2 regions of the Pseudarthrobacter sp. HLT1-3 genome follow, and region 2 is predicted to be linked to the other one. Evidence: riboswitches for the same ligand, from Rfam matches in the RefSeq annotation. Region 2 holds a riboswitch; the other holds the start of a gene.

Region 1 (5,242 bases), on a different contig from region 2:
AAAACAAAACACGCTGGCCTCCCTGGTCTGGACCATGGTGCTTGTTTCTGCAGGCGGCCTCGTCGTGATCGGTCTGGCCGGCACTGCGCTGATCCGCCGGACCATGAAGCCGCTGGACCAGCTGTCCGAGGTTGCGACCCAGGTGTCCCGGCTGCCGCTTGATGCCGGCGAGGTGGGACTGGCCATGCGGGTTCCGGCGTCCGCGGCGCATCCCGGAACCGAGGTGGGCAGCGTCGGCCATGCCTTGAACCTGATGCTGGACAACGTCTCCAACGCGCTGGAGGCCCGGCAGAACAGCGAGATGAAAGTCCGCCAGTTCGTGGCGGACGCCTCGCATGAGCTGCGCACGCCCTTGACCGCCATCCGCGGCTACACCGAGCTGATGCGGATGACCGAACACTTCACGCCCGACGGCGAGAAGTCCCTCGCCCGGGTGCAAAGCCAGTCCGAACGGATGACCACCCTGGTGGAGGACCTGCTCCTGCTCGCGCGGCTGGATGAGGGCCAGCCGCTCAAGCTCAGCGAGGTGGACCTGACCCAGCTGGCCATCGAAACAGTGAGTGATGAGAAGGTCATGGCCCCTGACCGGGTCTGGCAGCTGGAGCTCCCGGAGGAGCCGGTGGTGGTCCGGGGCGACGCGACCCAGCTGCACCAGGTGTTGGCCAACCTGCTCTCCAACGCGCGGAAGCACACCGGTCCCGGCACAACGGTCGTGACCGGCGTGAAGCTCACCCCGGACGGTAGTGCCGTGGTGACAGTGACGGACAACGGGCCCGGAATCGCCCCGGAATTTGTGGACCGGGTCTTTGCGCGTTTTACGCGCGCTGACGCTTCCCGGAAGAATCCGGTGCCCGTTGCGGCGGCGGCACACGGGCGGCGGCCCTTTCCGCACCCTCCGCTTCACCCCCCGCGTCTGCCTTCTGCTTCCGGGGCCGCCGCCGCTCTCACCAGCGCGGCCGCCGAGGGAACCAGCGGGCTGGGCCTGTCCATCGTGCAGTCAATCATTGCGGCCCATGGCGGAACTGTCAGCGTCGCGTCGCGGCCCGGACGGACGGAATTCACTGTGCGGCTGCCGGCAACTCCCCCGACGCCTGCGGCTAGCCGGACAGCGGCAGGGGCGCAAGACGCCACGCCGCCGTCGTGATCTCCGTTATTGAAATGTGACTTAGCCGCCCAGGTCCTGTACGGTTTTTAGGGTGCGGCCATCACTAGGGCCGCATATCCGGGCGCACGCCAAGCTCTGCCGCCTACCGGATTCCGCTGGACCAGGCAGAGGCGGGGGACCCAGAGTTCCCGGGCATTTGCATCTTCCGCCCTTGGGGTGAAGCCGACACGTGAAATTCCGTGCGGCCGGGTGACCTCACCCGAACCCGACAGCTAACTCCGCAGGCGTTGAGAGGCGATTATGACCGACTTCAACGCACAACCGCGCCCTGACGGCGCCGAGAACACCACCCGCTCCAAACCGGCGAGCCACCGCGCGGAACCAGCCAAGCCCGCGTCGGCCCTGTCCCGGATTGCCGGCAATGTCGGCTCCACCGGCCGCCGGGCGGCGGTTGTGGTTGCGGCCTGCGCGGTCCTCGTGGGGGCCGGCGCCGCAGGCCAGGCGTCCGAGACCGGCGCCCGCAACACCAGCGCGGGCAGTTCCACGCAACCAGCCACGACGGCGGATCCGTTGACGCACCTCGATTTTGAACGCGTCCGGGTTGCCAACCAGGCCGTAATCCCGACCGGAACCGCCGCCGCCCCGGCAGCGCCGGTTCAGCAAGCTGAAGTACCCGCCCCGGCAGCTGCACCGGCCCCTGCACCGGCTCCGGCCGCCGCTCCGGCTCCGGAGCCCGCACCCGCACCAGCTCCTGCTCCTGTCGCCGTCAATGACCCTGCCGGAGCCCAGGCTTACGCGGCCAGCCAGCTGGGTTCCTACGGCTGGGCCGCCAGCCAGATGCCCTGCCTGATGAAGCTCTGGACCAAGGAGTCGGACTGGGAGACCACTGCCACCAACCCGAGCAGCGGCGCCTACGGCGTGGTCCAGTCCCTGCCCGCCGAGAAGATGGCCAGCGCCGGGGCGGACTACCGGACCAACTACCGCACGCAGATCAACTGGGGCCTGCAGTACGTGCAGGATCGCTACGGCTCCCCATGCGGGGCCCTGAACTTCCACTACGCCAACAACTGGTACTAAGCAGCGCTGCGGATCAGCCGCCCGGGCGGTTGGGGATGTACTGCACTGCCCACTTGTTGCCGTCGGGATCGGCGAAATAAACGAAGTGCCCCCAGTCCTGGACGTCGATGCCGCTGACCTCCACACCGTTGTCCTTGAGCTGTTGGTGGGCTGCCGCGATGTCGCTGACCACCAGCTGCAGGCTGGGGGCGGTGCCCGGCGGCGCATCATTGAGGCCCTCGCCGATGGCGATCGAGCAGGCTGAGCCGGGCGGGGTCAGCTGGACGAAGCGGATGCCGTCCATCGGCCGCTCGTCATAGTCGGCGTTGAAGCCCACCTTGTTGACGTAGAAATCCTTGGCGCGGTCCACATCGGACACCGGGACAAAGACGAGTTCGAGTTTCCAGTCCATGACGCTCAGGCTAGTCCCGCAGGGTCTCGCCGGGAAAGGGAAATCTCAAGCCCGTGGAACCCGCCGCGGGCAGGTTCGCGTCGGGCGGCTGGCTTAGCCGGCCACGCCGTAGAGGCGGTCGCCGGCATCGCCCAGGCCCGGGACGATGTAGGACTTTTCGTTGAGCTTCTCATCGATCGAGGCGAGCACGATCGTCACGTTGGCGTCGGAGAGCTCTTCCTCCAGCTTTGCCAGGCCTTCCGGGGCCGCGAGCAGGCAGATGCAGGTGACGTCGGAGGCGCCGCGCTTGAAGAGGAACTTGATGGCCTCGCGCAGCGTGCCGCCGGTGGCAAGCATGGGGTCCAGGACGAAGATCTGCCGGTCGGTGAGGTCCTCGGGGAGCCGCTCGGCATACGTGATGATATCCAGGGTCTCTTCGTCGCGGGCCATCCCCAGGAAGCCGACCTCGGCCGTGGGGACCAGCTTGGTCATGCCCTCGAGCATGCCGAGCCCGGCGCGCAGGATGGGGACGACCAGCGGCGTGGGCTTGGTGAACGCGGTGCCGATGGTCGTGCTGACCGGGGTCTCGATGGTCACCGGTTCGGTGCGGACTTCGCGGGTTGCCTCATACGCCAGGAGCGTCACAAGTTCCTCGGTGAGCTGGCGGAAAACCGGGGAGGGGGTGTTCTTGTCCCGTAGAACGGTGAGCTTATGGGCGACCAGCGGGTGGTCCACAACGAGAGTGCGCATGGGTCAAAACTATCACCCGGCGGACGGGGGCCCGCCCGTGGGGCCGCGGGCGCCGACGTCGTTCGCTTCCTCTGGAGAACCGCTGCCGGCGGCGCCGTCGCGCAGGTGGACAGAGTTGTCAAAAGTCGGGGCGGGTCCGGCGTCCTCGCGGTGCCGCAGGGCGTGGAAGAACCGGTGGGCCATGATCACGATCCCGACCCAGGCCAGCCCCAGCACCCATCCGATGATCACATCGGTCATCCAGTGGTGGCCCAAATAGACCCTGCTCATGCCCATTGCGAAGATGAAGGCCGCCCCCGCCGCGATCAGGCCGACACGGGCCAGGGTGTGTTCAATCTGCAGACAGGCGAGGTACACCACAAGTCCGATTACCACCGTGGTGTTGAGCGTGTGGCCGCTAGGGAACGACGGCGAACTTTCGTAGGGCGGGACGGCGTCGGCGTGGTCCGGACGGGTCCGGCCGATCAGCGTCTTGCCCACGGACGTCGCGGTCACGGAGACCGCCGCGGCACCGCCGATCAGGATCAGCGGCCGCCAGGTCCGGCTGGTCCAGATCAGCCACGCGGTCAGGAGACTGCCCAGGATGGGCATCCCAATCCCGCCCCCGATGTTGGTGAAACCCGTGACGAACGCGTCCAGGCCGGGGCTGCGGAGCTGTTCCATAAACCCCAGGGTGGGCTTGTCCAGGCTGGCCAGGCCGGCCTCGTCCACGACGTCGTTATAGACCTCGGCACTTACCAGCGCCAGCATCAGCACCACCGCGCCGCCCACGAGCATCGTGGCCCACAGCGCCGCATACGGCACCACCCACTTGCCCCAACGGTGCGTTATCCAGCCCACTGTCCCGTTGTTCACGGTTGCTCCCGAATGTTGGTGCTGGCAGCCGGGCTGCACAGCTTGCTTAGCATCGAAACTATCATTGAGCCATGACTTGCCCCGAGCCCCGCCATGCCGAATGGATGGGCCTTGCCCTCACCGAGGCGCGTGCCGCGCTGGCCACGGCCGACGTGCCGATCGGCGCCGTCGTCATCGGTCCGGACGGCACCGTGCTCGGCAGCGGACGCAACGAACGCGAGGCGCTCGGGGATCCGACGGCACACGCTGAGATGGTGGCCATCCGCGCGGCGGCCGCCCGGCTGCAGGAACGCAGCGCGCAGGGCGGAATGGCCGGTGCCGGTTGGCGTCTGGAGGACTGCACCCTGGTGGTGACGCTCGAGCCCTGCGCCATGTGCGCCGGGGCCGTGGTGCTGGCCCGGATCCCGCGGGTTGTGTTCGGGGCCTGGGACGAGAAGGCAGGCGCCGCCGGTTCCGTGTTCGACATCCTCCGCGAGCGCCGGCTCAACCACTGGGTGGAAGTGTATGGCGGGATCCGCGAGCACGAGTGTGCGGAGCTGCTTCGGGACTTTTTCGCCGGTCACCGCGGCAACTGAACTCTGAATCCTGGCCGCCATCGCGAGTCCCCGGAGGCTCCGAGCCGTGCTACCGGCCGGCCGCGGAGGCCGCGGCGGAGGCCGCCAGGGCGTCGATCCGCTTTTGCCGGGTGGCCGGTGAGTCGAGGCTGAAGGCGCGGAAGTCTCCCAGGTCCTCGCGGATCCACTCCTCGACTTCGGCGATCCGCCGGGTCACAGCAGGCGTGGGGGCGTGGAACACCCAAGGCACGATCCGTTCCCTGCCGGGATCGTACTGCCACAGCCCGATGATCCGGCCCCGGTCGAAGATGGGATGGTCCGGGAGGTCCGCCTGCAGCGCCAGCGAGCCAATGGCCTTGGTGTGCTGGTCCTCCTCGGCCAGCAGGTCCGCGGCGTTCCGCCGCAGCAGCGCGAGTGAGTCCGTGCCGGCCAGCAGTTGGATCTGTTCGCCGGCCGGTTCCTGGAACGTGGCGAGCTGGTCGACGTCGTCGGGCAGCATCCACAGCATGTCCCCGGCGGCGGTGGCAACCT
Region 2 (5,242 bases):
CATGGCCGGATGGCAGGGGCGGCCGCCGCGGGGCCTCAACGGCCTGATCGGAACTGGATCAACGGCCCGGGAAAGCACCTCCGATGCCTGCCCGGCCGTGGGCTGACTACAAATGTGGTCCAAACCACACGTGCACCCATCCTTTGCCGGTATCGCTCCGAAGTACTGTTGTCCCCTTCCCTGGGGTGCCAACATCACACGCGCGTGTATGAGGAGATTTATCCAATGAATAAGACACTCCGCTTTATGGCTGTCCCCACCCTGGCTTTGGCCGCCCTCGCCCTGTCCGGTTCCCCTGCGATGGCAGCGGACCAGTCCTACCAGTCGACCCTGGGCCAGCTCAACGGCAGCGCAGGCTCGGGCACCATCACACTGGACGTCACAGGCGACCAGGCCCACGTTGTCCTGAAGGTTTCGGGCATGCCGGCGACCTTCATGGACGCACCGTACCCGCATGTCCAGCACATTCACGGCGGTGCCCAGGGCGTCTGCCCGGCACCCTCTGCCGATAAGGACGGCGACAAGGTCATCTCCACCACCGAAGGCGCCCCGTCCTACGGCGGAATCGTCACCACCCTGTCCACCAGCGGTGACACCAGCCCCGCAGCGGGCCTTGACCTCAAGGTCGGCGGCCAGGGTGCTGCTTACACCGTTGACCGCACGTTCGAGCTGAACGCCGAAACCAAGGCAGCCCTTAAGGCCGGCACCGCTGTAGTCGTCGTCCACGGCCTTGACCCCGCCACCCTCAGCGCGGCAGGCCAGGCCGCCAAGAGCGACCTGGCCCCGACGCTTCCGCTGGCCGCCACCTCCCCCGCCCTGTGCGGGACCTTGAAGGCCGGGCAGATGAAGATGCCTGCAGGCGGCGCTGACACAGGCGTCACCCAGGAAACCGGCACCGACACCGGCGCCCTCGCTGTCGGTGGCGGCCTGGCCCTGATCGCCCTCGCCGGTGGAGCATACGTTGTCCGCCGCCGCACCGCCGGCGCAGCAGCCTAAGCACCGGCTTAACGGATCACTACTGTGACAATCAGGAATTCCGGCCGCTGCGGGGGCCTCCGGGCCGCCACGGCGGCCGGGGTTCTGCTCCTCCTAAGTGTGAGTGGCTGCGCCGCAGGGAACAGTGGAACGCCGGACGCCGGGTCCCCACCTTCGGCGTCCGTCCCGGCTGCGGTAGCCCCCGGGACTCCAGCGGCTCCGGCCGCTGGCCCCACGGCGGCCCCGGCCACGCAGCAGCTTCCACCGGTGATGGGCGCTTCCGCGCCCGTCACCCTGGCGATTCCCTCTATCGGAGTCCGAACCGATCTGCTCCACCTGGGGTTACGGGAGAACGGGTCCCTCGAGGTACCGGGCACCGGCAGCGGCGCACCCGCCAGCTGGTATATCGGTTCCCCCGCCCCCGGGGAACGCGGCCCCTCCGTGATGCTGGGCCACGTGAACGCACTCGGGGGTGCCAGAGGCGTCTTCGCGGACCTGCGTAACCTCGCCCCAGGCGCTGAAATCAACGTCTCCCGAACCGACGGCAGCACCGCCGTGTTCACCGTTGACCGCGGCGCCCTCTACAGCAAAAACCAGTTCCCCACCCTCGAAGTCTACGGAAACACCCCCGGAGCTGAGCTCCGGCTCATCACCTGCGACGGCTACGACCCCGCCACCGGGCTCTTCGACGACAACTACGTCATCTACGCCAAACTCAAAGCCTGACAACGGCCGCTGGCCCGGAAAGTGCGGCGGCCAGGATGGAAGAGCTGTGAAACACCGCAAGCCATTAGTGGTCTCCTTGGCCCTGTCCGCACTGCTGCTCTCCGGCTGCGCCGCGTCCGCGGCCGTGTCCGTGCCATCGAACGCCCCGGCGAGCCCACCCGCAGCTCCATCTGAGACCGGTCACACCGGCAGCCACGGCGGCGGGGACCACAGTCAGGCATCGGCATCGGCGTCGCCGGGTGCGACGGCGGACGGTCCCAGCGCCGCTGCCCTGATGGTATGCGGGGACCAGCCGATGGACAGGCTCACATCCATCCTGGACCTGGACGCAGCCCCGCATACCGTCAACGACTGGGCCGAGAATACCTTCACCTGCACCTACCACCTGGCCGAAGGAGCACTGGAAATTTCCGTCCAAGAGGCGAAGGACCAGGCCTCCGCACTGACATACTTCGACGCCATGCAGGCCCTCGCGAAAGACGCCAAACCCATCGAAGGCCTCGCGAACCTGGGCTTCCCTGCCTACGAAACCGCCGACGGTTCAGCCGTGTTCCAAAAAGACAACTTCGTTCTGCACGTGGACGCCACCGGCCTACCCCCCGTTTTGGGACCGGAGAGCATCAGCAGGAACGCCCTGGCCTACCAGCTCTCCACCACCATCCTGGCCTGCTGGATCGAACACCCCTGACTCACCTCCTCAGCACGCCATCACAGCCGGGCTCCACGAAAGGTTTCAACATGAAGACAAACATCAGAACGACGTGGACACTCGGACTCGCGGCAGCAATGGCCTTGTTCGCCCTCTCCGGCTGCGGGAACCCCGGCATGGCGGGGTCCGGCACGGCATCAGCGCCAACCGCACAGCCAACATCAGTTCCAGCCACCACTGCCCCAACCTCCAGCCCGGGCCTATCATCCACGGCGGCCCCGGCAGAAATAGTGATCAAGGGCTTCAAATACCAGGGCGCGGAAACCGTGAGTCCCGGAGCGACAATCAGTGTCACCAACGAAGACATCGAAGCGCACACGATCACCGCGGACACCGCCAACGCGTTCGACGCCACCATCAAAGTCGGCACCGACACCTTCACCGCCCCAACCGAACCAGGGACCTACCCCTACCACTGCATCTTCCACGGCAACATGAAAGGCACCCTCACGGTGAAATAGCAGCCACCAGAGATCCCGTCCGACAGCCTGAACGGTGCCCAGTGCCCACTCGGCCCGGACGGTACGCGCCTGAGGGACATGCCGGACATTCGCGAACGGGAGTCGCCCGGGCCTCTTCGATGTCCTCGTTCGAGGGCCAGGACCGCTCTCCGTGCTGTCTAGAGAAGGTACCGGTAGACCCTGGCGCGGGAGACCCCGAGCATATTGCCGCTGTCAGCGGCACTGATGCCTTTGCGTTTGGTTCCTTGGCCGCGGCAGCCTCGTCTATTTTCCGGGGCCTTCCACCGTGGCGGTTGTCGGCCGAGTCTTCGGTCTATCGCCTTGGAGTTTGGGCGATGAAGGATGCCGGGTCGACGGTCTGGCCATTGGCCATGACCTCGAAATGGAGATGGCAGCCGGTAGAGGCACCTGTCGTACCGACCCCTGCGATCTGCTGCCCCTGCGCCAGGACTTGCCCGACGGAAACGCCGATGCTGGCCAAGTGGTTATAGGTGGTTTTCATGCCGTTGCCGTGATCGACGACAATCCGGTTTCCTCCGCCATACGGGCTCCAGCCGGCCTCGGTGACCGTACCGGCGCCGGCAGCGAAAACCGCCGTCGCGCACGCTCCGGTCAGGTCGATACCAGTGTGCATTTCGCCGGCTGCCCCGGTGATGGGGCTGACCCTGAACCCAAACGTTGAACTGACATTCATCGATGTCAGCGGGGCTCGTAATCCCTTCGACCCTGCCGTTGGGACAGCGTCCACGGTTGCGGCCGCAGGGGCTACAGGAGCCGGGATTGTTCCCGCGGCCTGTTCCCGCGGAGTCGGTGCAGGAGCGGGCTGGGAGGTCACTGCCGGCCTGTCGAAGGTCAGGACCGCGCCGGGCGATGCCGAGACGGCGGCTTCCACGGCGGGAGCCGCGGTTGCGGCGGCCCGGTCCTGGGAAGCGGAAGGGGAGCCCGGATCCGCCTGGGCGGCCGAAAGTGCAGTGAGGGCAAGCATCCCCGTCACGGCGGCCGCGACCCCTAGTTGGCTGCGGAGCCGGAATATCGGCTCCTGGAAAACCGGACTGCGGCGGGGTTTAGAGACGGGAAGGGCACGGCGGCGGCCGTGGCTGTGCTGGGCAGGCAAAATAGTGGTCCTCTCGAGGCCGGCGAAGTTAGCTGTCGGATTCGGACGAGTGGACTGTCCGGCGGCCCTGCGGGGCGCGTTCAACGCGCGGTCACGGGTCGGCTTCACCCCAAGGCGCACCATGGCACACCGTAAGTGGGTCCTCCGCCCCCGCCTTGAAAGAGATCGAAGGTCACTGACCGCCGGCGGGGCGAAGCGGTCGCATCCATACCCGAGTTGAGGGTGTGTGTCATCCAAGCGTAGCGAACGGTTCGCATTTGTTACAAATTCGTTATATTAGACCGGGCCGACTACCGCAGGCGCAGGTCTCCTCGGAAGGCGCAAACTCGAAAATCTGGCCGGCCTCGAATAACGTAACGGACCGCGTACGTGGAGCTGGTGGCCATTACCCTCGCCCAGGGCCACTTCAAATCCCTGGACGGTCTGGCCCGGGCCTGAACAGACTCAGCCGCGCTGCTGGCCACGGCCGAGATGGCGTACTCGTGGACCTCTAAGTTCTGACCGGAATTACGTCTTTCATGAATTGGGGAGACTTCTGGCGATACTGGGGTCAGCGCCTCAATTCGGTAGCCGAAGAGGAGGACCCGCCGTCGCGATGAGGCCGCGGGGTCAAGGCGGTAGGGGCTCTCGTGTATTTCACGAAGTTTTGGTGGGGCGGCGAATCCTGCGAATGCAGTCATTGTCTTTTACTTCGTCTGACAAGCCATCCCCTACGACTCACCGCTTAGGGCCACCGAGCCGTGGCGAACGCTGCGGTCGCGTAGGCAAGGGCTCCCGACATTTCCCGGAGCAGGTCCGGGTTGATGTTTTCCACGGTGTCGCAGGCCTCGTGGTAGCAGGAATCGAGGTTTTTACCAGTCTGTCCACCGTACCTCTGCGCTTGGGCGCCGGTCTTTCGTTCCACATCGCCAGTGAACAACCCTCCACCCGGAATGCCGGCCTTCAGGAATGGTTCGTAGTCCGAACCGCCGTCAAAAACCGTAGTCTCGGCGGGCAGCGAGTTCTCCTGGAAGTAGCGGAAGAAGAGCTCTTCTATCTCTCGTGACCCGTCTGGGCCGGCGTGCCCGAAATCCGAACCGTCCCCGTCATGGATGGACCGCACGCCGTTCGGTGAGGCCACTGTGTCCACATTCAGGTACATCGCCGTCCGGCGGATCTCGGACGCGCTCATCTGGTCGACGTAATGCCGGGAACCATCGAAGTCGTCCTCTTCGGCGGCCCAGAACGCGAACCGGACCCTGTTGGCCGGTTTGATCC

The links. A riboswitch is a leader RNA that binds a small molecule or an ion and turns the genes downstream of it on or off. The one in region 2 is predicted to bind cyclic di-AMP.
Region 1: it holds a riboswitch for cyclic di-AMP, as region 2 does, so the genes downstream of both, AC50X9_RS12095 (aggregation-promoting factor C-terminal-like domain-containing protein) here and AC50X9_RS20485 (M23 family metallopeptidase) in region 2, are expected to answer to the same signal.

The regions. Positions count from the first base shown of each region.
Region 1 is NZ_JBWZCJ010000012.1:80,226-85,467, forward strand. Features, by position in the region: gene AC50X9_RS12090 (sensor histidine kinase) at 1-1,144, shown strand, start outside; cyclic di-AMP (ydaO/yuaA leader) riboswitch at 1,249-1,407, shown strand; gene AC50X9_RS12095 (aggregation-promoting factor C-terminal-like domain-containing protein) at 1,406-2,182, shown strand; gene AC50X9_RS12100 (glyoxalase superfamily protein) at 2,196-2,573, opposite strand; gene upp (uracil phosphoribosyltransferase) at 2,667-3,302, opposite strand; gene AC50X9_RS12110 (phosphatase PAP2 family protein) at 3,315-4,157, opposite strand; gene AC50X9_RS12115 (nucleoside deaminase) at 4,229-4,732, shown strand; gene AC50X9_RS12120 (DNA glycosylase AlkZ-like family protein) at 4,782-5,242, opposite strand, start outside.
Region 2 is NZ_JBWZCJ010000041.1:12,156-17,397, forward strand. Features, by position in the region: gene AC50X9_RS20460 (hypothetical protein) at 1-47, shown strand, start outside; gene AC50X9_RS20465 (hypothetical protein) at 226-996, shown strand; gene AC50X9_RS20470 (sortase domain-containing protein) at 1,246-1,701, shown strand; gene AC50X9_RS20475 (hypothetical protein) at 1,748-2,389, shown strand; gene AC50X9_RS20480 (cupredoxin domain-containing protein) at 2,440-2,871, shown strand; gene AC50X9_RS20485 (M23 family metallopeptidase) at 3,185-3,505, opposite strand; cyclic di-AMP (ydaO/yuaA leader) riboswitch at 3,991-4,166, opposite strand; gene AC50X9_RS20490 (M20/M25/M40 family metallo-hydrolase) at 4,710-5,242, opposite strand, start outside.